4 regions of the Salicibibacter cibarius genome follow, and region 1 is predicted to be linked to each of the others. Evidence: riboswitches for the same ligand, from Rfam matches in the RefSeq annotation. Region 1 holds a riboswitch; each other region holds the start of a gene.
The links. Region 1 has a riboswitch for S-adenosylmethionine ahead of HUG15_RS04650 (5-methyltetrahydropteroyltriglutamate--homocysteine S-methyltransferase). Riboswitches for the same ligand answer to the same signal wherever they lie in the genome.

Region 1 (5,657 bases):
GAGGAGAAGGAAGAGAAAGAAGAGCTGCTGAATAGTGTAATGGATGAGTATGACAAAGCCTTTGATCATCAATACTACCGGGTAGCCGAAGTGTTTTTAGCATTGGCGCAAAGAATCGATCCCGCGAATCCGGATATAAAAGAAGATATCAAAGAGATAAAGAAATTGGTTCACCTCGAAAAGCAGATGGATCGTTTGTCCCGTGATGAAAAGATTTATCCGATGGTCATTATTCATGCAGAGAAGCTCTATAGCAATGTTAATGATGATTTAGACGCTGCAATGACACCTTTGCCACCGATCCCCAAGGATTTTGAAGAAGCCGAAGACTGGTATGCGGCAGGGATTCTAAAATTAAAAAAGCAATACCCTGCCGTGTACAATTATTTTAAGTCCAGATGGGACGAGTTATTTGCCGAAACCACCAAGCATTTTAACCGGGAAAGAAAAAGGGCGCTTAAAAAACTGAAGTTGTGAAAAGCAAGGCTTAGGTTATTTTTCTTAAAAACGGAGGAGTACAATGGCTAATACACACGTTTGGCGGGAGGTCTTGGCGGTATTGGAACGAAACCTTTCAAAGCCGGCTTTTCAAACATGGTTGCAGGGTACGACGTTGGAGATCACGAATCATGTGTGGACGATTATGGCAGCGAATGAGTTTGCGGCAGATTGGTTGGAAGACCGTTACGGGAAAGTGATATCCGAGGCAATCCAGGCTGTACACGGAGAGAAGCCAACAATACAATTCAGTTATGATGAACGGAAAGAGGAAGCGCGGGTGGGCGCTGTCGGCACGAACGAGCGACAAGTCACGGAAGGTCGCCTTCAATATATGGAAGAAGAAATGATGGCTATGAGAAAACAAATCCATCGCTTAGAAACAGAGCTAGCTGCTATCAAAAACAGTTAATGGAGAAGGAATAAACGATGAATCTGGGAATTTTGGAACAAATGCCAACCCCAAAAGGTAAGACAGCAGAAGATATCGTCGAAGAGACGCTTTCCTTCGGCCAATACGCGGAGCAACTTGGATACGAACGTTTTTGGTTTGCCGAACATCACGCGACGAAGGGGATGGCATCTAGTTCTCCGGAAATTATGATGGCGGCTTTGGCGAGCCGTACGACGCGTTTGCACGTGGGTAGCGGCGGTATTTTGCTTCCGCAATATAGCGCTTATAAAGTCGCCTCCCAACTCCTGCAATTGCAAGCACTTTTCCCGGGAAGGATTGAAGCGGGCGTGGGACGCTCACCCGGAGGTGGCGAACGGGTTCGATCTGCGCTCGCCGATGGGAAAGAGAATCAGTTAAATGCGTATCCGGAAAAATTGGAAGCTCTCGCTGGATATGTCCGTGGCCAATCGCCACAGGGCGTACGAGCAACACCGAGAACGGAGGCAGCGCCACCAGTTTATTCTCTTGGTCTCGGGGAAAATAGTGCAGAAATCGCCGCCCGTCTCGGTATAGGTTATGTGTACGGGCATTTTATCGATCCCTCGCGCGGAGAAGCAGCCCACGAGGTTTACCGGCAACAATTCACACTTGGCAGCTTGACTGCCCCGCACGCGTTAACCGCTGTTTTCGTCATTTGCGGAGAATCAGACGCACATGCAGAAAAACTAGCCACGAGCCAGGATATGTGGTTGTTGCGAACGGAAAAAGGGTTGGATAGCCGTGTGCCGACCGTAGAAGAGGCGAAAGCGGCTAAAAAAACGGAACGGGATCAACAAAAAATCAGGGAAAATCGCAGGCGTATGATCATTGGCGGTCCGGACACGGTACGGGAACAATTAAGCTATCTTACGGAGCGCTATCACAATGACAAATGGCTGATTCTGACGAATATTCACGACGTCAACGAGAAGCGTCGGTCGTTCGAACGGATCATCTCTCTTTTTTGATCTATGCAAATGACATAGAACCTGATAGACTATTATTCAGAGTTAAATAATTGGTTTTTCTTATAAAGAGAAGCAGAGGGACTGGCCCGCTGACGCTTCAGCAACCCCACGATGGTGGAAGGTGCTAATGCCAGGAAGATAAGAGGATCGCGGCTATAGCCCTCTTTTCTTCGGAAGAGAGGGTTTATTTTTATTAAAGGAGTTTTGGGAAAGATGGCAGAATTGACAGCAAAGCACGCGCCATATCGTGCAGACCATGTAGGGAGCATTCTACGGACTGAGCGTTTGAAGCAAGCGAGGGAAGATCGTGTAGCCGGCGCGATTACGGCTGAACAATTGCGCGAGGTCGAGGATGAAGAAATTTACGCGATTGTGGAAAAACAAAAAGAAGCGGGGCTTACGGCTATTACGGATGGGGAATTCCGCCGCGCCTGGTGGCATCTCGATTTCCTCGAAGGGCTTGACGGGGTGGAAGGATACGAAGCGGAACATGGCTATAAATTTAAAGGTGTGGAAACGAAGCCTTGGCTCGTACGAATCATCGGAGAGCTTGATTTTCCGGAAGATCATCCATTCCTCGAACATTTTCGCTACTTAAAAAGCATCGTCGGCGAAGATCACGTGGCCAAACAAACGATTCCGAGTCCAAGCATGCTTTACGCGGATCATCATTTTGTATCCGGTGTTTATGAGGATCGCGAACGTTTTCGCAAAGATCTCGCGGCCGCATACAAAAAAGCTGTTCATGCTTTTTACGATGCCGGGTGTCGTTACTTGCAATTCGATGATGTTGGTTGGGCGATTCTTATTCCGACCGAAGATGACACGGAAGAGCAAAAACAAGACAAACGAAATAAGCAACAGTGGTATAAAGAGATTATTAATGAGGCGCTTTCGGATCGCCCGGATGATTTAACGGTGACAATGCACATTTGCCGTGGGAATTTCCGTTCCACTTGGTCCATGAGTGGGGCTTATGATCCGGTTGCAAAGACGGTTTTCCAGGAAGTTGAAGTCGATGGTCTTTTTCTGGAATACGATGATGAGCGCTCCGGTTCGTTTGAAGCTTTGCAATATGTAAATCGTGATGACTTAAAAATTGTGCTCGGCATCGTAACATCAAAAACAGGTGAACTTGAAGATAAAGAGGCGTTGAAAAGCCGTATTCGTGAAGCTGAAAAGTATGTACCGCTTGAACAGTTGGCGATCAGTCCCCAATGTGGCTTTGCTTCCACAGAAGAAGGGAATGTTTTATCGGAAGAAGCGCAATGGGCAAAACTGCGCCATATTAAAGAAGTTGCGGACGAGGTTTGGGAAGAGAGCTAAATGGTGGACGAGTAGGGTTGATTTTCTAAAAGAGGATCAGCCTTTTTTCAGACAAATAAAAGAAAACAGCGAGGCTGTCCGATCAGAGGGCTATATCGGACAGTTTCGCTAGATAAAGGTATGGACGTGTCCGGGGAGGAACAAGAGAAGCCAAGTAATCCCTCAACCGGAGGTCGAATTGCTCCGAGAGGAACAAGAGAAGCCAAGTAATCCCTCAGCCGGGTGTCGAGCTGCTCCGAGAGGAACAAGAGAAGCCAAGTAATCCCTCAACCGAATGTCGAGCTGCTCCGAGTGGGACAAGAGAAGCCAAGTAATCCCTCAACCGAATGTCGAGCTGCTCCGAGAGGAACAAGAGAAGCCAAGTAATCCCTCAGCCGGATGTCGAGCTGCTCCGAGTGGGACAAAAAGAATCGTTTTACTGGGAGATGTAAAATCAACGATGTCACTGTGTCATGTCCGGTTTTTTTCTATGCATCGTCGCTTGTTCATAAGCAAAAGCAATCTGAAATAATGTTTCTTCTGAAAACGCCTGTCCCGTAAACGTAATCCCGAAGGGTCGTCCATTTTCATGGTAACCGGCAGGAATGGCGATGGACGGCAGTCCGGCGCGGGCAGCAACATCATAACTACTCGAACTTGGAAAAAGGATAGCATCCAAGTTTTGATTGAATAAAACATTTTCCAGGCTTTGCGGGTCGTCCAAGCCTTCGTCACGGAGTTTCTGAGTGAGATAGCTCACGTTTGATAAACTGTTTTCGACCGACGTTCGAACTCTAAGACGATCATAGCCATATTTATGCAAGTGGGCATGATCCTCATAGGATTGCAAAAACTCGTCAAAGGAACGAAAACCCGTGGAAGGATACGCTCTGGCAAAAAAATTGTTTAGGGAATGTCGGCATTCATAGCTGACAACAGCATCACTATCCCCGCGGTTAATCGCTGGGATCGATACTGGGTCAACCAACGTCACCCCAAGATCTTTTAATGTGACAATCGTTTCTTCATAAAGGGTAAGGTCAATTTGATCGCTCATGCCCGGTTGATAGTCGCGAAAAATACCGATCCGTTTGCCTTGCACACCGTCCTTGCGAAGACCTTCTACATAATTTGGTATCATAAACGGTTGTGTTTTTGTCTCTTCGTCTTGAGGATCCTTGCCCGCGATCGTTTCTAAAAGACGTGCGGCATCCGTCACTGTTTGCGTCATCGGCCCGGCAGTATCTTGTGCATAGGACAAAGGGATGGTTCCCGTGCGGCTGACAAGCCCGATGGTCGGCCTGACCGTCACAAGAGAATTTCGTGTCGCGGGATTTAGCAACGAACCGGATGTATCTGTTCCAATGCTTACGGTTGCAAAATTTGCCGCGACTGCTGCCGCGCTACCCGTGCTCGATCCGCCGACATCAAATTGGGTTCCGTATGGACAGAGGACATATCCGCCCCTTGAACTATAGTTTTCCGGCATGTTAGTGCCGATGCGATGAGCGAGTTCAGTCATATTTGTTTTGCCGAGAATGATCGCGCCGGCATCCCGTAGTTGTTTGACGAGAAACGCATCCTCGTTTGAGCGCCAATTTTCAAGCGTTATTGAACCGGCGGGTGTAGGCAATTTATCGGCGGTTCCGATATTTTCTTTTAAAAGAATCGGGATGCCGTGTAGCGCGCCTTTTCGACCATGTTGTTCCCGATCTTTATCCAGTGCTTTGGCGATCGGAATGGCGTCGGGGTTGATGTCGGAGACAGCATTGATATAAGGGCCATCCTGATCCCAGATTGAAATACGGTTTAAGTAATACAGAATAAGGTTTTTCGCTGTAAGTGTGCCTTCATCATAAGCTTGGTGAATTTCGGCGATGGTCGTTTCTTCATGCCAATAGTCAGCCATTAAGGTAGATTGCATCGATAACCTCCGGATTTTTTGATACATTCATATCTTACCACTATGAAAGCAATGGATACATGCATCTTATTTTTTTATATAATTGCGATGTGTACCAATTGTGGTATACTGATACAAACATTATTTTTTCAATATTTCTTAGAAGGAGAATAGGGGGTAAAAAAAGAAATGAAGAAAAATTTCTGGTTATCCGGGGTTTTGGGTGTTTCTTTACTGGCTGTTGCCGCGTGCGGTACGGATGATACCGAAGAGGACGCTGACGATGGCGATGACACGGATGACGTTGAGGCAGAAGACGAAGACGGTGAAGACGAAGATGAGGAAGCTGCCGAGGATGATGGGGATGAAAATGGCGGAAACGGTTCTGTAGAAGGAGAAACATTTACGGTTGCGACCGACAACAACTTCGTGCCGTTTGCGTTCACTGATTTGGAAACGGATGAATTGACCGGATTTGATATTGAATTGATGAATGCCATTTCAGAAGAAGTAGGATTCGATATTGAGTATGAACCGGTGGATTTTGCAG
Region 2 (5,657 bases), 1.7 Mb from region 1:
GGGTAACAGATGACGACATTCCAAGAGCAAATCGAAAGCTATGCAGATATCGCTTTAAACGTCGGCGTTAACATTCAAAAAGGGCAAACACTCTTCATACGTTCGCCATTGTTTGCCGCTGATTTCGTTCGCATCGTGGCGAAAAAAGCATACGAAGCAGGCGCAAAACACGTTCGTGTCGATTGGAGCGATGAAGAACTTACACGCTTAAAATTTGAGCTTGCTCCCGAAGAAGCGTTTTCCGAATTTCCGGACTGGCACGCGCGGGCAATGGAAGAGGAAGCGGAAAATAACGCCGCTTTTTTAACCATTACCGGCGGTGATCCCGACTTGCTGAAAGGGATTGACCCTGAAAGAGTTTCTACTGCCAATAAAACGAGCGGGAAAGCGATGGAAGGGTTTCGGAGCTACATTCAATCGGACAAAGTGAGTTGGTCCATCGTTGCCGTGCCTTCCGTAAAATGGGCAGAAAGAGTATTTCCGGAAGCTGAAGGGGAAGAGGCCGTCTCCAAACTCTGGCAAGCGATATTTGACGCAACCCGGGTGAACGAACCCGACGCTGTTACTGCTTGGCAGGAGCATCTGAAAACGTTGGACGAAAAAATGGAAGCCCTAAACACTAAACATTTCCACGCTCTGCACTATACAGCGGAAGGAACCGATTTGACGATTGAACTCCCTGAAACGCACCTCTGGGCGTCCGGTGGAAGCGTCAGCAAAGCAGGCGTAAACTTCGTCGCCAACATCCCGACCGAAGAAGTTTTTACTGCCGCTAAGAAAAAAGGCGTAAACGGAAAAGTTTCCAGTAAAAAACCACTCAACTATGGGGGAACCTTGATCAGCGACTTTACGTTAACGTTTGAAAACGGGAAAGTGATCGATTTTGAAGCAAAAGAAGGCGAAGAAACGTTGCAACGATTGCTGGAAGGCGATGACGGTGCTTCTTATATCGGAGAAGTTGCCCTTGTCCCACACCGTTCCCCCATTTCAGACACAAACATTATTTTCTTTAACACGCTGTTCGATGAGAATGCCTCCAATCATCTCGCTTTAGGGAGTGCCTACGCGTTCAACATTGAAGGCGGCAAGGACATGGAAAAAGAAGAATTGGAGGAAAAGGGCCTAAATACAAGCATCACCCATGTTGATTTTATGGTCGGAGATGCGGATATGGACATCGACGGCATTCATAAAGACGGCACACAAGAGCCCGTTTTCCGAAACGGGGACTGGGCCTTTTAGAAAAACTTGACTTATCGCCAAGGATGGCGAAAGTCAAAGTCTTTTCTGATAGTGTTAATAGCCAAAAAACACCGTTGGAACGAAACGTTCTCAACGGTATTTTTTCGCTTATTTCGCTTCCGCCACAAAAGCATCTTCTTTAAGCAACGCGGCTTTATCGGTACGCTCCCAAGGAAGATCAACATCCGTTCGTCCAAAATGGCCGTAAGCAGCGGTCTTACCATATATTGGACGCCGCAAACCTAGCATATGAATGATACCGGCCGGACGAAGATCAAAATGTTTCTCCACGAGTTGCAAAAGAATGCTCTCTTTCACTTTACCGGTTCCAAACGTATCAATGGAAATGGAAACCGGGCGGGCGACGCCGATCGCGTAAGCAATTTGCACTTCACATTTTTTTGCAAGTCCGGCGGCAACAATATTTTTCGCGACATACCTGGCTGCATAGGAAGCAGAGCGATCCACTTTTGTCGCGTCTTTCCCGGAAAAAGCACCTCCGCCATGGCGCGCGATGCCGCCATACGTATCTACGATGATTTTCCTGCCAGTAAGCCCTGCATCTCCTTGCGGACCGCCAATCACAAATCGGCCGGTCGGATTAATAAAAATATTGGTTGCTTCGTCAATCAAATGCTCCGGAACCACTTCCAAGATAACGTTGGCCATTATTTCTTTTTCAAGCTTCGCCATCGTCACTTCCGATTGATGCTGTGCGGAAATAACGATCGTATCGACACGCAGCGGCCGGTTCCCTTCATCGTATTCAATTGTTACCTGCGTCTTTCCATCCGGACGCAAAAAAGGAATCGTCCCGTCTTTTCGCACTTTTGACAGACGCCGGGCCAATTGGTGCGCCAAAAAAATCGGTAATGGCATATACTCTTCGGTTTCATCATCGGCATAACCAAACATTAAGCCTTGGTCTCCGGCACCGATTGCCTCAATTTCTTCCTCGGACATTTTGCCTTCCCGAGATTCCAAAGCAGTGTTAACCCCTTGGGCAATATCGGGCGATTGTTCATCAATTGCGGTCATCACTGCACACGTGTCGGCATCAAGTCCGAATTTTGCACGTGTATAACCGATATCTTTCAACGTATCCCTAGTAACCTTGGAAATATCGACATAGGTCGTCGTCGTAATCTCCCCTGTCACCAGGATCATTCCTGTATTTGCCACCGTCTCACAAGCAACGCGGGCATTTGGGTCTTTTTTTAATATTTCATCCAGAATCCGATCGGAAATCTGGTCACAAATTTTATCCGGATGGCCTTCCGTAACTGATTCAGACGTAAAAAGTCTGCGTCCATTCGCTTCCATCGTGCCTCCTCCTTCGATGATCTGTTCTATATGTGTAGTGGATGGATTTAAAAAAACCCCTGATTCCCGAGGGAAAAGGGGTCATCGTTCATCACCTTTTTCGCCTCTTATCTTGCAAAGCAGTGATCGCTTTGCCAGGTTGGCACCTTTCCCCGCCGGGGATGGTTGCTGGGCTTCCAAGGGCCTGTCCCTCCACCTACTCTTGATAAGAGCGTACCTTAATACCAGCCGCATCAAAGTCGCAATCATTATTTCCATATGATTTTAACACAGTCATGTCGAGAAATAAAGATATGGGATTAAGCTGTCAGGATAAACTCAAAGTACAACAATTTATTAATCGAAATAAGCTTCGTCTTTCCACTTAGTCATCCCCAAACTTTGATTCACTTGTTCCTCTCAGCATAGCTTGACCTCCGTTTGAGGGATTACTTTGGTTCACTTGTTCCTCTCAGTGTAGCCCGGCATCCGTTTGAGGGATTACTTTGGTTCACTTGTTCCTCTCAGCGTAGCTTGACTTCCGTTTGAGGGATTACTTTGGTTCACTTGTTCCTCTCAGCGTAGCCCGGCATCCGTTTGAGGGATTACTTTGGTTCACTTGTTCCTCTCAGCGTAGCTTGACTTCCGTTTGAGGGATTACTTTGGTTCACTTGTTCCTCTCAGCGTAGCCCGGCATCCGTTTGGGGGATTACTTGTGACCAGAATGTCCCCACCAAACGAAGATAGCGCTATTTCGAAAGGGCTCGGAAGCGAGATGTAATCCCCAAAATGAGGGAATAGATATTTTTGCGTCTCCGGCTCATCGACACAGTGCTTGTAGACGAGACCTTCATTAAGGTGTGCCAAAGAATGCGTGAATTTGATCGTCATCGGAAACACTATGGAGACCGAAAGGTACATGTTCATCTGTGTAGGGCTTCATAAACGGGGCATGGCGATCGAAAAACATTGTGTCATACGTGTTCGGGCACAGCACCATACACGATTCATGGTGACCGAAACGAACGACGAAACAGGATTTCGAACTCCGAGAAAGTGCTCCACACACACGTGACAACCTCGTCTGATTGATTTTCAAATTCCCAAGTAACATTTCATTCGCAGACACAAATTTTTTACATAAAAATAGTATAGACTATATGATAAAATGTGTTATACTAATTGCATCTAATCTTAATTACATGCCCTCAGCTTAGCACAGAAAGGATTTTGCCGATTATGAGTACCGTTTCATTTGTATCAGCCTTAGATCATCTTTTAAACCAAAGACAGGCCGAATTCGATCTTCCCGAGCCTAGATTAGTGGAAAGGGCACTTGCACGCGATGAGGGCATTCTCACGAAAGCCGGTGCTTTTGCGGCGACGACGGGGGCATATACCGGCCGCTCTCCTAAAGATAAATTTATCGTCGATGAACCTTCGATCCACGAAGACATCGACTGGGGACCGGTAAATGCGCCGATTGACCGTGACGTGTTTTCTGCGCTTTATCGCAAGGTGCTTCATTATCTTGGGCAACAAGAAGCGATTTTTGTTACCCACGGCTATGCCGGAAAAGATCAAAGTTATCGTTTGCCGCTCAAAGTTGTTAATGAATATGCGTGGCACAATTTATTTGCCCGTCAATTGTTTATTCGTCCGGAAATCGGTGAAGATCCCGCTGCAGAGGATAGCTTCACCATCGTCTCCGCCCCCGGATTCAAAGCAGATCCAAACGTAGATGGAACCCGGTCTGAAGCATTCGTTCTTATTTCTTTTGAAGAAAAAGTGATTCTCATAGGCGGTACGGAATATGCCGGCGAAATGAAAAAATCAATTTTTTCCGTGATGAATTATCTTTTGCCTGCACGGGAAGTGATGCCGATGCATTGCTCGGCCAATACCGGAAAAGAAGGGGATGTCGCCCTATTTTTCGGTTTATCAGGAACAGGGAAAACAACGCTTTCCGCTGATCCCAATCGCTTTCTGATCGGAGATGACGAACACGGCTGGTCCGAAAACGGTATTTTTAACATTGAAGGAGGCTGTTATGCAAAGACCATCAAGCTCTCCGAGGAAAAAGAACCGGACATCTACCATGCCATCCGTTTTGGAGCGGTCTTGGAGAACGTCGTCGTGGACGAAGACACGCGTATGCCGGATTATGATGACACGTATTACACAGAAAACACACGCGCTGCTTACCCGATTGAGCACATCGACAATATGCTTCCGCAGGGAAAAGCAGGCCATCCGAACACGATCATTTTCCTTACGGCTGACGCATTCGGCGTGCTCCCTCCAATCAGCAAATTGACGAAAGAGCAAGCAATGTACCATTTTCTGAGTGGTTACACGAGTAAGCTCGCGGGTACGGAACGGGGCATTACCGAACCGGAAGCCACATTCTCCAGTTGCTTTGGCGCACCGTTTTTGCCACGTCACGCATCTGTATACGCAGAAATGCTTGGCGAAAAAATCGATACACATGACGCCAACGTTTTCCTTATCAACACCGGATGGACCGGCGGGAGCTATGGAACGAGCGAGCGCATCGATTTGGCGTACACGAGAGCAATGGTGCAAGCGGCGCTTGAGGGAGAACTAAATCAGGTAGAATCCGTTATGGATCCTATTTTCGGCCTCCATGTTCCCACTCGCTGCCCGGGTGTTCCCGACAACGTTTTACAACAACGTGAAACATGGAATGACCTGGAAGAGTACGAGCGAAAAGCAAAAGAGCTGGCCGCGAAATTCCACCGCAATTTTGAACGATTTACACATGTCCCGGAAAACATCCGAAATGCCGGGCCGCTTGTTTAAAACCGTGCGAAAGGTTTTTGCCTTTCCTCGGTTTTTTCTTTTATCCTTTTAACTTCTCCGATATTACAGGTTTTGAGGGAAAAATTTTCGGCAGCCCTTACATAATGATAATAGTAAATGCATTTAATGCATTTAATGCACTTTAAGTTATAGAAGTGTGGTCTAACTCGGAGCAGCCGTCAAGGCCGAGAATCTAATGAAATGAAAATCTTCTGTCATCAATTGACCGGTTCGGATGACTAGTATATTCAATATGGGAGAAGATCACAAACAAAGCACGTTCTGCTTGG
Region 3 (5,657 bases), 1.6 Mb from region 1:
CTTTGATTTAGGTGGAGAGGTTCAAACCGTCTGACATCTTTATCAGCCGAAAACGCATCGATATCAGCGGAATTTTGCAATATATCAGCCAAAACAAACGGTTTATCAGCCATTTAGAAAAATTCACTCCGGGTCCACGCGAATGAGGAACATTGTTAGCAACGGATAAATGAATGCCGGGATCAAGCCCAGATAAAAGGTGAACAGCGGTTCTGATAGTAAATTATTGGAAAAGCCATAAACAAGCATAGCAAGTGAAAAACTTACCGTCACATAAAATATCAACCGACTCAAGTTAACCAGTGCTTTGTCAAGCTCATTTTCCCGATAACAGTGGGGGCAAATGAGCTTGGTGTCTTTAAATCGTTTTTTGGCCCGTGTTCGATATGGAATTTTTTCCTCGCAATAATTGCAATATAAACCGGCCACACACGCTCACCCCTGTGATTCAAAAGAATTGTCAAATAGCCGCGCGGTCACATCTCGAATTAACCCGGGCAGCACCTGGAAGCTAAATGGTTTATAAAGACGCTCGCTCCATTGATGGGCGTCTTTGCCATAGACGCCCATGTTGAGCGCGGGGATGTTCAGTTTGCGTATTTCATCGACGGGGATTCCATAATCCTCGTCCCAACGCGGGAAGTTATCAATAAGTGCCGCTAGCTCGTCGTCGCTTTCATGGATAGCGAGGTAGCTACTGTCGGAGATAAAAGGAAAAAATCGACGTATTCGATAGTTTTCGCCGCTTGCTTTTGCAGATGCGTCGAGTGTATCGCTGAGCGCTTCCAATACGCGTGCATGATGTTGATTGCCTTCTTCCAAGTGATTATGAGGGAGAAACGGCGGTGCGAAGAAAAGAACCACCCTTGGTTTCCGCGCCGGATCCAGTGCTTGCAAAGCTTCCGCGATCTTGAAAAAGCGCTCGCGGACATCGAGATGCGCGAACGTTTGCGATGTCTGTTCCATTACATCAGTAACCGGCGCGTTCATCGCCCGCAAATATTTTTTAAAATCATGGAATGTAATGACTTCGATCGACCAATCGAGTGTTTTCGGCTCGCGACCCATCCGTTTCATATAATCGAGATAGCGTCCTTCATACGCAACCCTTACCATTTCTGCCGAAGTTCTTGCGATGTGTAATAATTCAACAGTTGCTTCATCTACGTTGCGTTCATATAGGCAAAAATTAAAATACATGTAAGCGCTCGTTGCCGTTTGTACGTCGTACGTTTGCTTGTTATCACGTTGATACAAGCACGTTGGCGGTAAAATAAATTCATCGTCAAGGTGCTCAGTGATCCGGATATTATTATGAAGCTCGAGATTGAGTTGAGAAGCGAGTGATGTCGGATTCAATCCCGTCAGCGTATCACCGACGTGGCTTTCTTTACCGGCGATATAAAAACAAGGCAGGATTTTTCCACACGCGCCCGTGTACATGTAACGTGTATTATCCCCCTCATATTCTGGGGCGATATAATCGTCGTTGATGGCAGCGATGTAGCGGAGCCCTTTTTCTGTTTGTAGATGTCGAAGCTCTGTAACGGCTGCCGTCATGCCCGCGTGCTCGCTTTCTTCGTCAGCGCTGATGAGCAGGAGTATATTGCCGTATGGACGCTCGTCTTCCGCGTATCGAAGCAGGTTTACGAGATGAACGGCAATTCCGCTTTTCATGTCCGTCGCGCCTCGCCCGAACAACCACTCGCCGGATGCGGCATCTTCCCGTATTTCTGTATTATTTGTTTCTTCGGAAAAATAGGCGAGCAATGCCTTCGGATCGAATGCTTGCGCACTTAAAGAGCCGTAATCTTCAATGCCCACCGTGTCATAATGGGCGTGATAAATAATCGTATCTTTTGCATGCGCCGTCCCCGGCAAAAAAGCGAAAACATTTCTGCGTTCATCATTTGGAATCGTTTGTAGCCAGACGTGTTCCGGGTGTTTTTGGAAGTATGGGAACGAACGAATAAGCTTATGTATATAATTGGGTATTTCGATTTCCCCCATGCCTCCGTTCGTGCTATCCATGGAGACGAGCGTCGTCGTTAACCATTCGGCCTGTGCCTCTTCACGCAAAGATGATAGCTGCTCGTACATCGTGCAAAACTCCTCTCGATGACTTTTCTACATCTTATTGTAACGTGGCAATTTTGATAATAATAGTTTTTCGTGTGGTGCCAAATAAAGGAGGCGCGCCAGAAATTCGTTTCCCCGACGGCGCCTTCTATTTCTTTTTCAGGAAAAACACGACCGCTGCTGCTATTATCAGTAAAGGTACCAGTACAGGGGATAAACCGATCATGACTACGACCAAACCGGAAAAAAAGGAAACCAGCACATTGATTGTATCCGTGAAAAGGCTGGTTGCTTGCCCCCATGTATTCAATGATTGTCGGTCTTGTAAGGTGGATGCAGCCATCTCTTGCATGTCAATGTTCACCGTAGAATAGGCGACGTTATTTTCCAAATAATTCATGCGCCCCTCGATTTGTTCGATTTCTTCTTGGGTGGTAGCCAGGTCATCGGAAATATCAAGGAGATCTTCCGTGTTTTCTGCCTCTTCCATAAACGTCAGTAGACGCTCTTCCACAGTTTCCTGGGATTGGAGGCGTGATTCCAAGTCAACATATTCTTCTGTGACATCATCTCCGTAAGTGGAACGTTCCAACACTTCTGTCCCCATGGCTTCCAATTCATCCAGAAATGGAGTGAAGTTTTCTTGAGGAATCCGTACGGAAAACGTCCCACTCTGATTTTCATTATCATGGTCATGGACAGTAGATTCAACGACGTAGCCGTCCATGTGTTCCACGTGCTCTTCAATTTGACGTTGGGCCTCATTGAATTCATCCACTTCAATAGCGATGTCTCCATTGTAAATAATCATTTGGTCGGACATATCAACGTCTGTTATATCTTCCGAGCCGTCGCCCGTTTCTTCATCACTCGTTGCAACCTCGCCTTCGGAATCTCCCGCGTCGTCTGCTTCTTCCACTGCAATTTCGGCTTCATCATCACTATGCGTGTCCGCTCGCTCCTGTTGAGCCGTTTCATCATCATTGCATCCCGCGGTTACGATCACTACAAGAAAAATCAATGAATAATAAAAGATTCGGCTACCGATAATGCCCCTCCCCTTTGTGTATCTTTTCTAACTTAGACGCATGGCAAGTGTTTAATGTTACAAAATATTGAACTAATGCGGGAAACCACAGTCGTTGACAGCCTGTAAAGCCGGTGCTAAAATAAATGCATTCATAGACTGCTATTCTTATCTGGAGAGGTGGAGGGACTGGCCCGATGAAGCCCGGCAACCGGTAATGGCGATTACAAAGGTGCCAATTCCTGCAAGGTGTTCATCCTTGGAAGATGAGACAGAAATGATGCGTAACCTTTCTGCTCATCGTAGGGCAAAAGGTTTATTTTTTTGATGAAAAAATACTGAACTTATCAGGATAGTAGAGATAAAAAGAAAGGAGGTTCATTCGCTGATACATCTGAATAACGTCTCGAAAACGTTTCAATTAAAAGGACAATCCATCGAAGCGGTAAAAGAGATTAATCTGGATATTGAAAAGGGAGAGGTTTTCGGAATTGTTGGTTACAGCGGTGCAGGGAAAAGCACACTCGTACGTCTCTTTAATCGACTGGAAACGCCCACGAACGGCACTTTAAAAATTGCAGATCGTGAAATGTTGCATCTATCCAATCGGGACTTGAGGGGCGCAAGACAAGAAATCAGCATGATCTTTCAACATTTTAACCTCTTGTGGTCTCGAACCGTTCGTGAAAACATTGCTTTCCCCCTTGAAGTTGCCGGTGTTTCAAAATCAAAACGCTACGAGCGTGTGGAAGAGTTGATCGAACTCGTTGGTTTAAAAGGACGGGAAGCATCTTATCCTTCGCAACTGAGCGGCGGGCAGAAACAACGGGTCGGTATCGCCCGAGCACTCGCCAATGAGCCGAAAGTGCTTTTGTGTGATGAGGCGACTTCCGCACTTGATCCGCGAACGACCGGAGCGATTCTCGATTTGCTCCACGATATTAATCAAAAATTAGGGCTCACGATTGTCATCATCACCCATGAAATGCAAGTGGTTCAAAAAATTTGTTCGCGTGTTGCTGTTATGGAGGGTGGCAGGATTGTTGAGCTAGGCAATGTATTGGATGTCTTTCGGCATCCTCAACAAGAGATTACGAAAACATTCGTGAAACAAGTCACCGACCCGGAAGATTCCAATGAAGCCATTGAAGAGCAGCTCAAGCGGGAAAAGGGTACCGTCATTCGCTTGACGTTTGTCGGGAACGATGCAGAAAAACCGGTCGTATCCGAATTGATCCGCTCGTTTGGCGTAACGGTGAATATTTTGCAAGGAAATATTGCCAAAACACAACACGGGAGTTATGGCAGTTTGTACGTTTCCATCGAAGGGGATGAAGCGCAACTGAAAGAAGCTATTCAATTTCTTCACGGCCACCGGGTGGAAGCAGAGGTGATTGCCGATGCTTGAAAACGTTGATTGGGGAAACATGCTGGAAGCCACGTGGGAGACCCTCTATATGAGTGGGATCGCGATCGTGTTTACTTTTTTCCTTGGCATTATACTCGGGCTCATTCTTTTCTTATCTTCAAAAGGACAACTTTGGGAAAATAACACTGTAAACATTGTCACTACTGGATTTGTGAATATTTTCCGTTCCGTGCCATTCATCATTTTAATTATTTTGCTCATTCCGTTTACGAATGTGGTGATGGGAACAATGCTTGGACCGAACGCTGCTTTACCAGCACTCGTGATCGGTTCCGCGGCCTTTTATGCCCGCCTAGTGGAAATCGGTTTGCGTGAGGTGGATAAAGGTGTCGTGGAGGCGGCCAGATCGATGGGCGCGAACCAAAGGCAAATCATCTTCAAAGTGTTTATTCCGGAATCGTTGCCTGCGCTCGTGTCCGGCGTTACGGTCACCGCGATATTGCTCGTCAGCTATACGGCGATGGCTGGTGTCATCGGCGCCGGTGGTTTAGGGGATCTGGCGTTTCGTGACGGTTTTCAGCGCAATAGCACGGATGTGACGATCGTTGCGACGATCATCATCTCAGTCATCGTTTTTATTATTCAAGGCATCGGGGATGTCGTCACGCGTAAAATTGATAAAAGATAACAAAAGGGGAGAATCAAATTGAATAAGTTTTATAAACTGATTGCTTTAGGAACATTGACAACCGCCCTTGTCGCCTGCGGGGCAGATGAGGAAGACGGCGATGAAGCGGAAGAAGGTGAAAACACCGAAGCCGCGGATGATGAAGAACCATCTGAATTAGTCGTTGGTGCCACAAACGTCCCTCACGCTGAAATTCTTGAGTTTGCGGAAGACCTTCTCGAAGAAGAGGGGGTTGATATGCAAATCGAAACGTTCAATGATTATGTCATTCCTAACGAAGCGTTGGATAACGGTGATTTAGATGCTAATTTTTATCAACATATCCCGTTTCTTGAAGATCACATTGACGAGTTCGGGTTTGATTTCGTTGATGTTGGCGGTGTTCATATCGAGCCGATCGGCGTATACAGCCAAGATTACGACAGTCTCGATGAATTGCCGGAAGGCGCGACCATCCTTATGAGTGATTCCGTTGCGGATCATGGCCGTGTCTT
Region 4 (5,657 bases), 1.1 Mb from region 1:
ATATACTGACGTGGCTCCCGGAAAATCCCCCACCTTCGTCGGGTCGCCGGTTACCGCGAGCACATCTCTGATTCCCAAAGCATGTAATCCAAGCAAGTGCGATTGCATGCCGATTAAATTCCGATCCCGGCAGGCAATATGTAGCAAAGGATGAGCGCCTGCCTGTTGCTTGATTAACGTGGACGCGGCAAGGTTATCGATACGTGAAGTGGCCAAGGAATTATCCGCGAGCGTAACCGCATCGGCCCCTGCTTCGTGGAGCGCCTTCGCCCCTTGTATAAATGTATCGATTTTCGTCAGTGACTTGGGCGGATCAAGTTCCACGATAATGGAAGGATCCTCTTTATCCAGTTGAATGGTATTTCCGACTTCCGCCGAAGCTTGTTCGCGCACCGTTGACCCTTTCGCACGCGCCTTTACAATAGGAGCTTGGTGTTGCAATTTATCCTTAAAGGAACGGATATGTTCCGGCGTTGTGCCACAGCAACCGCCCAGTAAGCGCACCCCTTGATTCCGAAACTCCTCTGCTTGGTTTTTAAAATAATCCGGGTTTGACTGGTAAACGAGACGGCCATCTTGAATGCCTGGCAAGCTCGCATTCGGATAGGCGGAGAGATACGTCCCTTCCGGAACGGAAACTTCTTCCAATGATGCAATCGTTTGGGCAGGACCCATCCGGCAATTAATCCCAACAACGTCCGCACCTTCATTCAACAAGCGCAAGAGAGCATCATTGATGGGAATCCCTCCGTGCAAAACACCCACATCTCCTAATGAAACGTTCCCGATCACCGGCATGTCCGGCGATAACCGTTTAATGATCCGCACCGCTTGAATAAGTTCGTGTAGATCATAGTACGTCTCCAAAAGGATGACATCTGGATCCTCGGCCATAAGCGCTTCAGCTTGTGATTGGGTCGCTTTCTTTATGTCTTGATTGGTGAAAGAACTTGCTCTTCCATCACGAATCCCGCCGATGGTCCCTGCTACATATACTTCTTTCTTGCCGTTCGCCGCCTCTTTTGCCAGGCGCACTCCCAGGGTATTAATTCGAGCTGCTTCCTGTCCCAATCCATAATTATCCAATTTAAGCTGATTAGCTGCATACGTGTTCGATTGAATAACATTTGCGCCCGCTTCAATATATTCTTGATGTGCGGATACAACCATATCTTCTGCGCGGCGATTGGCATCTTCGATCGAACCGCTATACCCCCGGTTGTACAACAAAGTACCGATCGCCCCATCTCCGATTAAAATCTCATCTTTCAATTTTTCCAGAAACTTCACCTTCATCCCTCTCTCTCTTTTCGCCATGGCTATACTTGGATCGCGCGTCCAGCTTCCTGTAGGGCCCATTCAATATCGGCAATGATATCTTCGTGATTTTCAATGCCGCAAGATAAACGCATTAATTCATTCGTCACGCCGTTTTTAATCCGAACGTTTTCGGGAATATCCGCGTGGGTTTGAACACTCGGATACGTCATTAAACTTTCGACGCCGCCCAGACTTTCGGCAAATGTGACGAGCCGCAAATGGCGAAGCAATGGGTCGACGAGCTTCTCGTCCTGAACTTTAAACGAAAGCATTCCTCCTTTGCCCGTATAGAGGACTTCCGTGATAAGCGGATGTTTTTTTAACATTTCACAAACCGCGCGGGCATTTTGTTGATGTTTTTCCATTCTTAGCGCCAGCGTTTTCATTCCGCGAAGTAGCAGCCAGGAGTCAAAAGCTCCGAGTGTCATCCCAATCCCATTTTGAATATTGAAAAGACGCTCCCCTAACGCTTCATCATCAGTAACGACGAGCCCTGCCACGATATCATTATGGCCGCCCAAATATTTAGTGGCGCTATGAATCACAATATCCGCGCCAAATTCAATAGGCCTTTGCAATAACGGGGTGTAAAACGTGTTGTCAACAATCATGAGCAAATTATGTTCCTCGGCTATTTGACTGAGTGCATCTAAATCCGCTTCCTGCATTAGAGGATTTGTCGGCGTTTCAATAAACAACGCTTTCGTATTCTTTTCAATCATTTGCTCAACGGATTGCAAGTCTCGCGGGTCAACATAATGAACGTCGACCCCCCATTGCGGCCAGTATTGGCGAAACAATCGGTATGTGCCGCCATACAAATCCATGGAAGCGATGATTTCGTCTCCTTGAGAAAACAAACTGAGCACAGCTTGAATCGCCGCCATACCGGAACTGCAGGCAAAGCCATGCCTTCCCCCTTCCAATTCGGCGATCGCCTCTTCAAGCACCTCACGCGTAGGGTTTCCGGTACGGGCATAATCATAGCCTGTTGATTCACCGACACCCGTATGCTCAAAAGCCGTGCTCATGTAAATCGGCGCATTGACGGCACCGGTACGTTCATCTCTGCGGTTGCCTGATTGCACAAGCTTTGTCTCCTTCGTATATGTCCTCTCCATCATCCCTTCTCCTTTCCCAGCTACTGCACATGTAAGTTTAGAAAAAATAAAAAATGCCCTCTTCTTGTGTATCGAATAAGAAGAAAGCATTGCCACCGATGAATGCATCTTCTTATCGCCCGGAACCACCGTTCCGAAGGAAGTAGCACCTGACTCCGGGGAGCTGGTTGCTGAGACATCTTTGGACCTTTCCCTCCGTCTCTCTTGATAAGAACATTATTATTATTTTACTGTCTCATTATTGTACAGGAATTTCCGTCATGTGTGAACCTCTTCAACTAAATCAAAGATTTTGATGGAGCATCCCTTATCTTAAATACGGCACAAACAAAAGCGGTTAAGCCACCTTCGGCGACTCTAATGCTTTCGTAAGGCTAATTAATGAAGATAAGGTTGTATATGTCCTTTTTGCCAAACCAGGAACTTTTGCCTGAAGGGACAACCATCGCTTTTCAGAAATGGTTTTTTGAATGCCACGAACAAAATATCGTGCGCCGATATTATATGACCCCGATAAATCGGCATGATAGACTTTGCCTGTTGTAAACGTGGCAAGGTCTTTTTTGCCATTGCGTTCCACTTTTCCGGAACCATCAAATGCCAATTTACTCGTATTACGAGCATTCACTCTTAATATGCGCATACTAAGATAGTGCGCCATCTCCGTTACCTTGTTTTGAGAATCCCTTTCTTTCGCCAGTAACGGAGCTTAAAACGAAGTTTTTTCGCGCCCCAATACCCTTTCACCGTCTTCATTTTGTCCAGGAATTCGAATACAATGACATCGCAATTGTTTTCACTTGCAAATGTCACTATTTTCTGCGACGTATCATTCACGATGTGTTTTTGAACCCCATTGATTTTTCTCCAAAAATTCGGCGCTACAATCCAACCAGACGTCCGTTGTGCTTTACGTAGTTTGTTCGTCAACGTATATAACCGGTCTTTTTTCTTTTAGCTGGTTAATAAACTCCCGAGCCAAGACAGTGCCGTTTACATCCATGACGGAACAAACTGCAGAGTTGTTAATCCCTAAGTCTACTGCGCATACTTTTTGGTCAATAATTTTGGTTTTATTTAATGCCACTTTTGATTGATAGCTGAAGTTAAGGAAATACTTCTTCCCGACCTTAACAAGTGTAGGATTGTTTTCTCTCCAAATCCCAAACCCCACGTTTATATAGGTCTTGTTCCTTAAATGCGATATCAATCCATACCCAATCATTGTTATGAAATATTTTGATTTGGGCCGTGTCTCTGATGTTCTCTCAAACATATTTCCTCGATAAAACACCGGAAACGCCTTCTGTTTTAATTGCAACCTCGGAGGACTCTTTTTAAAATTTCTCCCTTCAGAAAGAGCGATTGCCTTCTCTTCGGAAATACGAAGGAAACTTATAAAACCGAACATTAAACGCCCGGCACTTCGGAGAAGGGTTTGATTTAGTCGTATGAATGAGTTTTTCCACCGCAACAGTGATAGACTTCGTCGTCATCTCACCAAGAGTATCGAATCCTTTTTCTATGACTTCGATTATAAAAGCCAGTGCGTCGTTGTAGATATCTAGTGTTGCATCGAAGATGCGTGAATGGTTTGTAATCTTGTGTGACAAAGTTCTAACTCTATTCATCACCAAACCCTCCTTCCGATAGTTTTCCAAGGTCATATACATCAGAAACATTTGTTTGCTTTTTATTCTACGTTATCTTTTATGTAAAGTCTAATTCTACACTTGGTCATCAGATAGTTACTTCCCCTCTTTCGAAATAATTTTAAGAACAAGACCTTAGCGCCTAACCCCCGCTAAATCGTAGATTTTGAAGGGGAATGCGGCGCTAACTTTTTTGTTCAAGAGGCGCGGATGTAGCTTTAGTAGGGGAGGGTTACTCCGGAGATGCTTCTACGACAAAATCATCTTCATTGCCGCATACGCACCGCTTAAACCCTGTCTCATATTGCCCGTTCCCTTTTTGGCGGCCTCGCAAGATGTATTTCTCGCCGCAATCCTGGCAACGGATTACGATGCGGTACCTTGTATCCGTCGTCACTGCCGCTTCCCTCCTTCACACCGGGATGGAGTTTCACTTGTTGAACGCTTCCTGGAGGTCCGTAACACCGGTTTCCAAAAGCACATGCAGCTTTATCTTTGCTTTTCGGCTACTATAATCCTTCCCTAAAATAACCCCATGATTCATCAGATCGTACGTGCTTCCTTCATATTCATATGCTGGATAGACCTCGCCTTCATTTGCGCTCGTCGTAATCACAATCGGGACCCGGGCATTCGCGATCACCGGCATAAAAGCCGGCGGAACTTGTCCTCTTCCTAACCCTTCAAGGACGATCCCATGCGTCGCCCCCGTTTCCAGCAAAAGCCGTAGCAATGATGGCGACGAACCTAAATGGGCTTTAATAATTTCAACCTGAGACCCGGAGTATCCTATCTTTGTTTTCGGTATATAAATATCGCGATAAAGCGGCCTTTGATAAAGATTGACGCGGTCATTGTCAATCAAGCCAAAGTATCCGTATCCAGGTGCATGAAACCCTTGTACATTAGAAGCATGCGTTTTTTGTACATATTTCGCAGAAAAAATATGATCATTAAAAACGACAACCGAACCGAGCTGGGCAGTATGTTCGTCGGCAGCGGCTATCATGGCATTTCGCAAATTAACAAACGCATCGCTGCCCACTTGGTCCGGTCCTCGCATGGAACCTGTAACGACAAGAGGTTTTTCGTTCTCCACCGTCAAATCGAGAAAATAGGCGACTTCTTCCAACGTATCCGTCCCGGAAGTAACGACCGCACCATCGATTCCTTCTTGTCGCAACAAATCTTCAATATATGCCTTTAATTGCCATAAATCTTCATACCCGAGATGGATGGACGGTTTGTTAAACAACGAAACAATCTCCAACTCAAAAGGGACGTCACACATATCGACGAGCTCTTCACCGCTTTTTTCTCCGGCACGCAAGCGTCCTCCGTCTGTTTTTTTGCTCGCGATCGTCCCCCCGGTCGTGATCAATGCAATCTTTTTCATCGCTTGAATCCCCTTACGTCCGCTTTACATTTTCGGCGTTTGCAATTGCCGCCGCAATCCGATAACCGTGAAATCTTCCCGTTTCAATAAAAATCTCATTCGCATTATTGCCGGCTGCCAACACACCGGCGACAAAAAGACCAGGGACATCTGTTTCGAAGCTTTCCG

Region 2: another riboswitch for S-adenosylmethionine. It lies ahead of metK (methionine adenosyltransferase); the one in region 1 lies ahead of HUG15_RS04650 (5-methyltetrahydropteroyltriglutamate--homocysteine S-methyltransferase).
Region 3: another riboswitch for S-adenosylmethionine. It lies ahead of HUG15_RS19450 (methionine ABC transporter ATP-binding protein); the one in region 1 lies ahead of HUG15_RS04650 (5-methyltetrahydropteroyltriglutamate--homocysteine S-methyltransferase).
Region 4: another riboswitch for S-adenosylmethionine. It lies ahead of HUG15_RS10810 (methionine biosynthesis PLP-dependent protein); the one in region 1 lies ahead of HUG15_RS04650 (5-methyltetrahydropteroyltriglutamate--homocysteine S-methyltransferase).

What each region holds. Positions count from the first base shown of each region.
Region 1 is NZ_CP054705.1:910,879-916,535, forward strand. Features, by position in the region: gene HUG15_RS04635 (DnaJ domain-containing protein) at 1-477, shown strand, start outside; gene HUG15_RS04640 (DnaA N-terminal domain-containing protein) at 521-910, shown strand; gene HUG15_RS04645 (LLM class flavin-dependent oxidoreductase) at 928-1,899, shown strand; SAM riboswitch class I at 1,957-2,044, shown strand; gene HUG15_RS04650 (5-methyltetrahydropteroyltriglutamate--homocysteine S-methyltransferase) at 2,113-3,225, shown strand; gene HUG15_RS04655 (amidase family protein) at 3,668-5,128, opposite strand; gene HUG15_RS04660 (transporter substrate-binding domain-containing protein) at 5,297-5,657, shown strand, end outside.
Region 2 is NZ_CP054705.1:3,731,321-3,736,977, forward strand. Features, by position in the region: gene HUG15_RS18820 (aminopeptidase) at 10-1,242, shown strand; gene metK (methionine adenosyltransferase) at 1,351-2,565, opposite strand; SAM riboswitch class I at 2,670-2,777, opposite strand; gene pckA (phosphoenolpyruvate carboxykinase (ATP)) at 3,784-5,367, shown strand.
Region 3 is NZ_CP054705.1:3,857,258-3,862,914, reverse strand. Features, by position in the region: gene HUG15_RS19465 (hypothetical protein) at 124-429, opposite strand; gene HUG15_RS19460 (M20/M25/M40 family metallo-hydrolase) at 436-2,100, opposite strand; gene HUG15_RS19455 (DUF4349 domain-containing protein) at 2,228-3,085, opposite strand; SAM riboswitch class I at 3,272-3,379, shown strand; gene HUG15_RS19450 (methionine ABC transporter ATP-binding protein) at 3,492-4,514, shown strand; gene HUG15_RS19445 (methionine ABC transporter permease) at 4,507-5,163, shown strand; gene HUG15_RS19440 (MetQ/NlpA family ABC transporter substrate-binding protein) at 5,182-5,657, shown strand, end outside.
Region 4 is NZ_CP054705.1:2,053,030-2,058,686, reverse strand. Features, by position in the region: gene HUG15_RS10815 (bifunctional homocysteine S-methyltransferase/methylenetetrahydrofolate reductase) at 1-1,290, opposite strand, end outside; gene HUG15_RS10810 (methionine biosynthesis PLP-dependent protein) at 1,320-2,444, opposite strand; SAM riboswitch class I at 2,551-2,655, opposite strand; gene HUG15_RS23045 (hypothetical protein) at 2,779-3,102, opposite strand; gene HUG15_RS23040 (hypothetical protein) at 3,352-3,735, opposite strand; gene HUG15_RS23035 (hypothetical protein) at 3,794-4,072, opposite strand; gene HUG15_RS10800 (hypothetical protein) at 4,326-4,490, opposite strand; gene HUG15_RS10795 (asparaginase) at 4,524-5,489, opposite strand; gene HUG15_RS10790 (YpdA family putative bacillithiol disulfide reductase) at 5,503-5,657, opposite strand, start outside.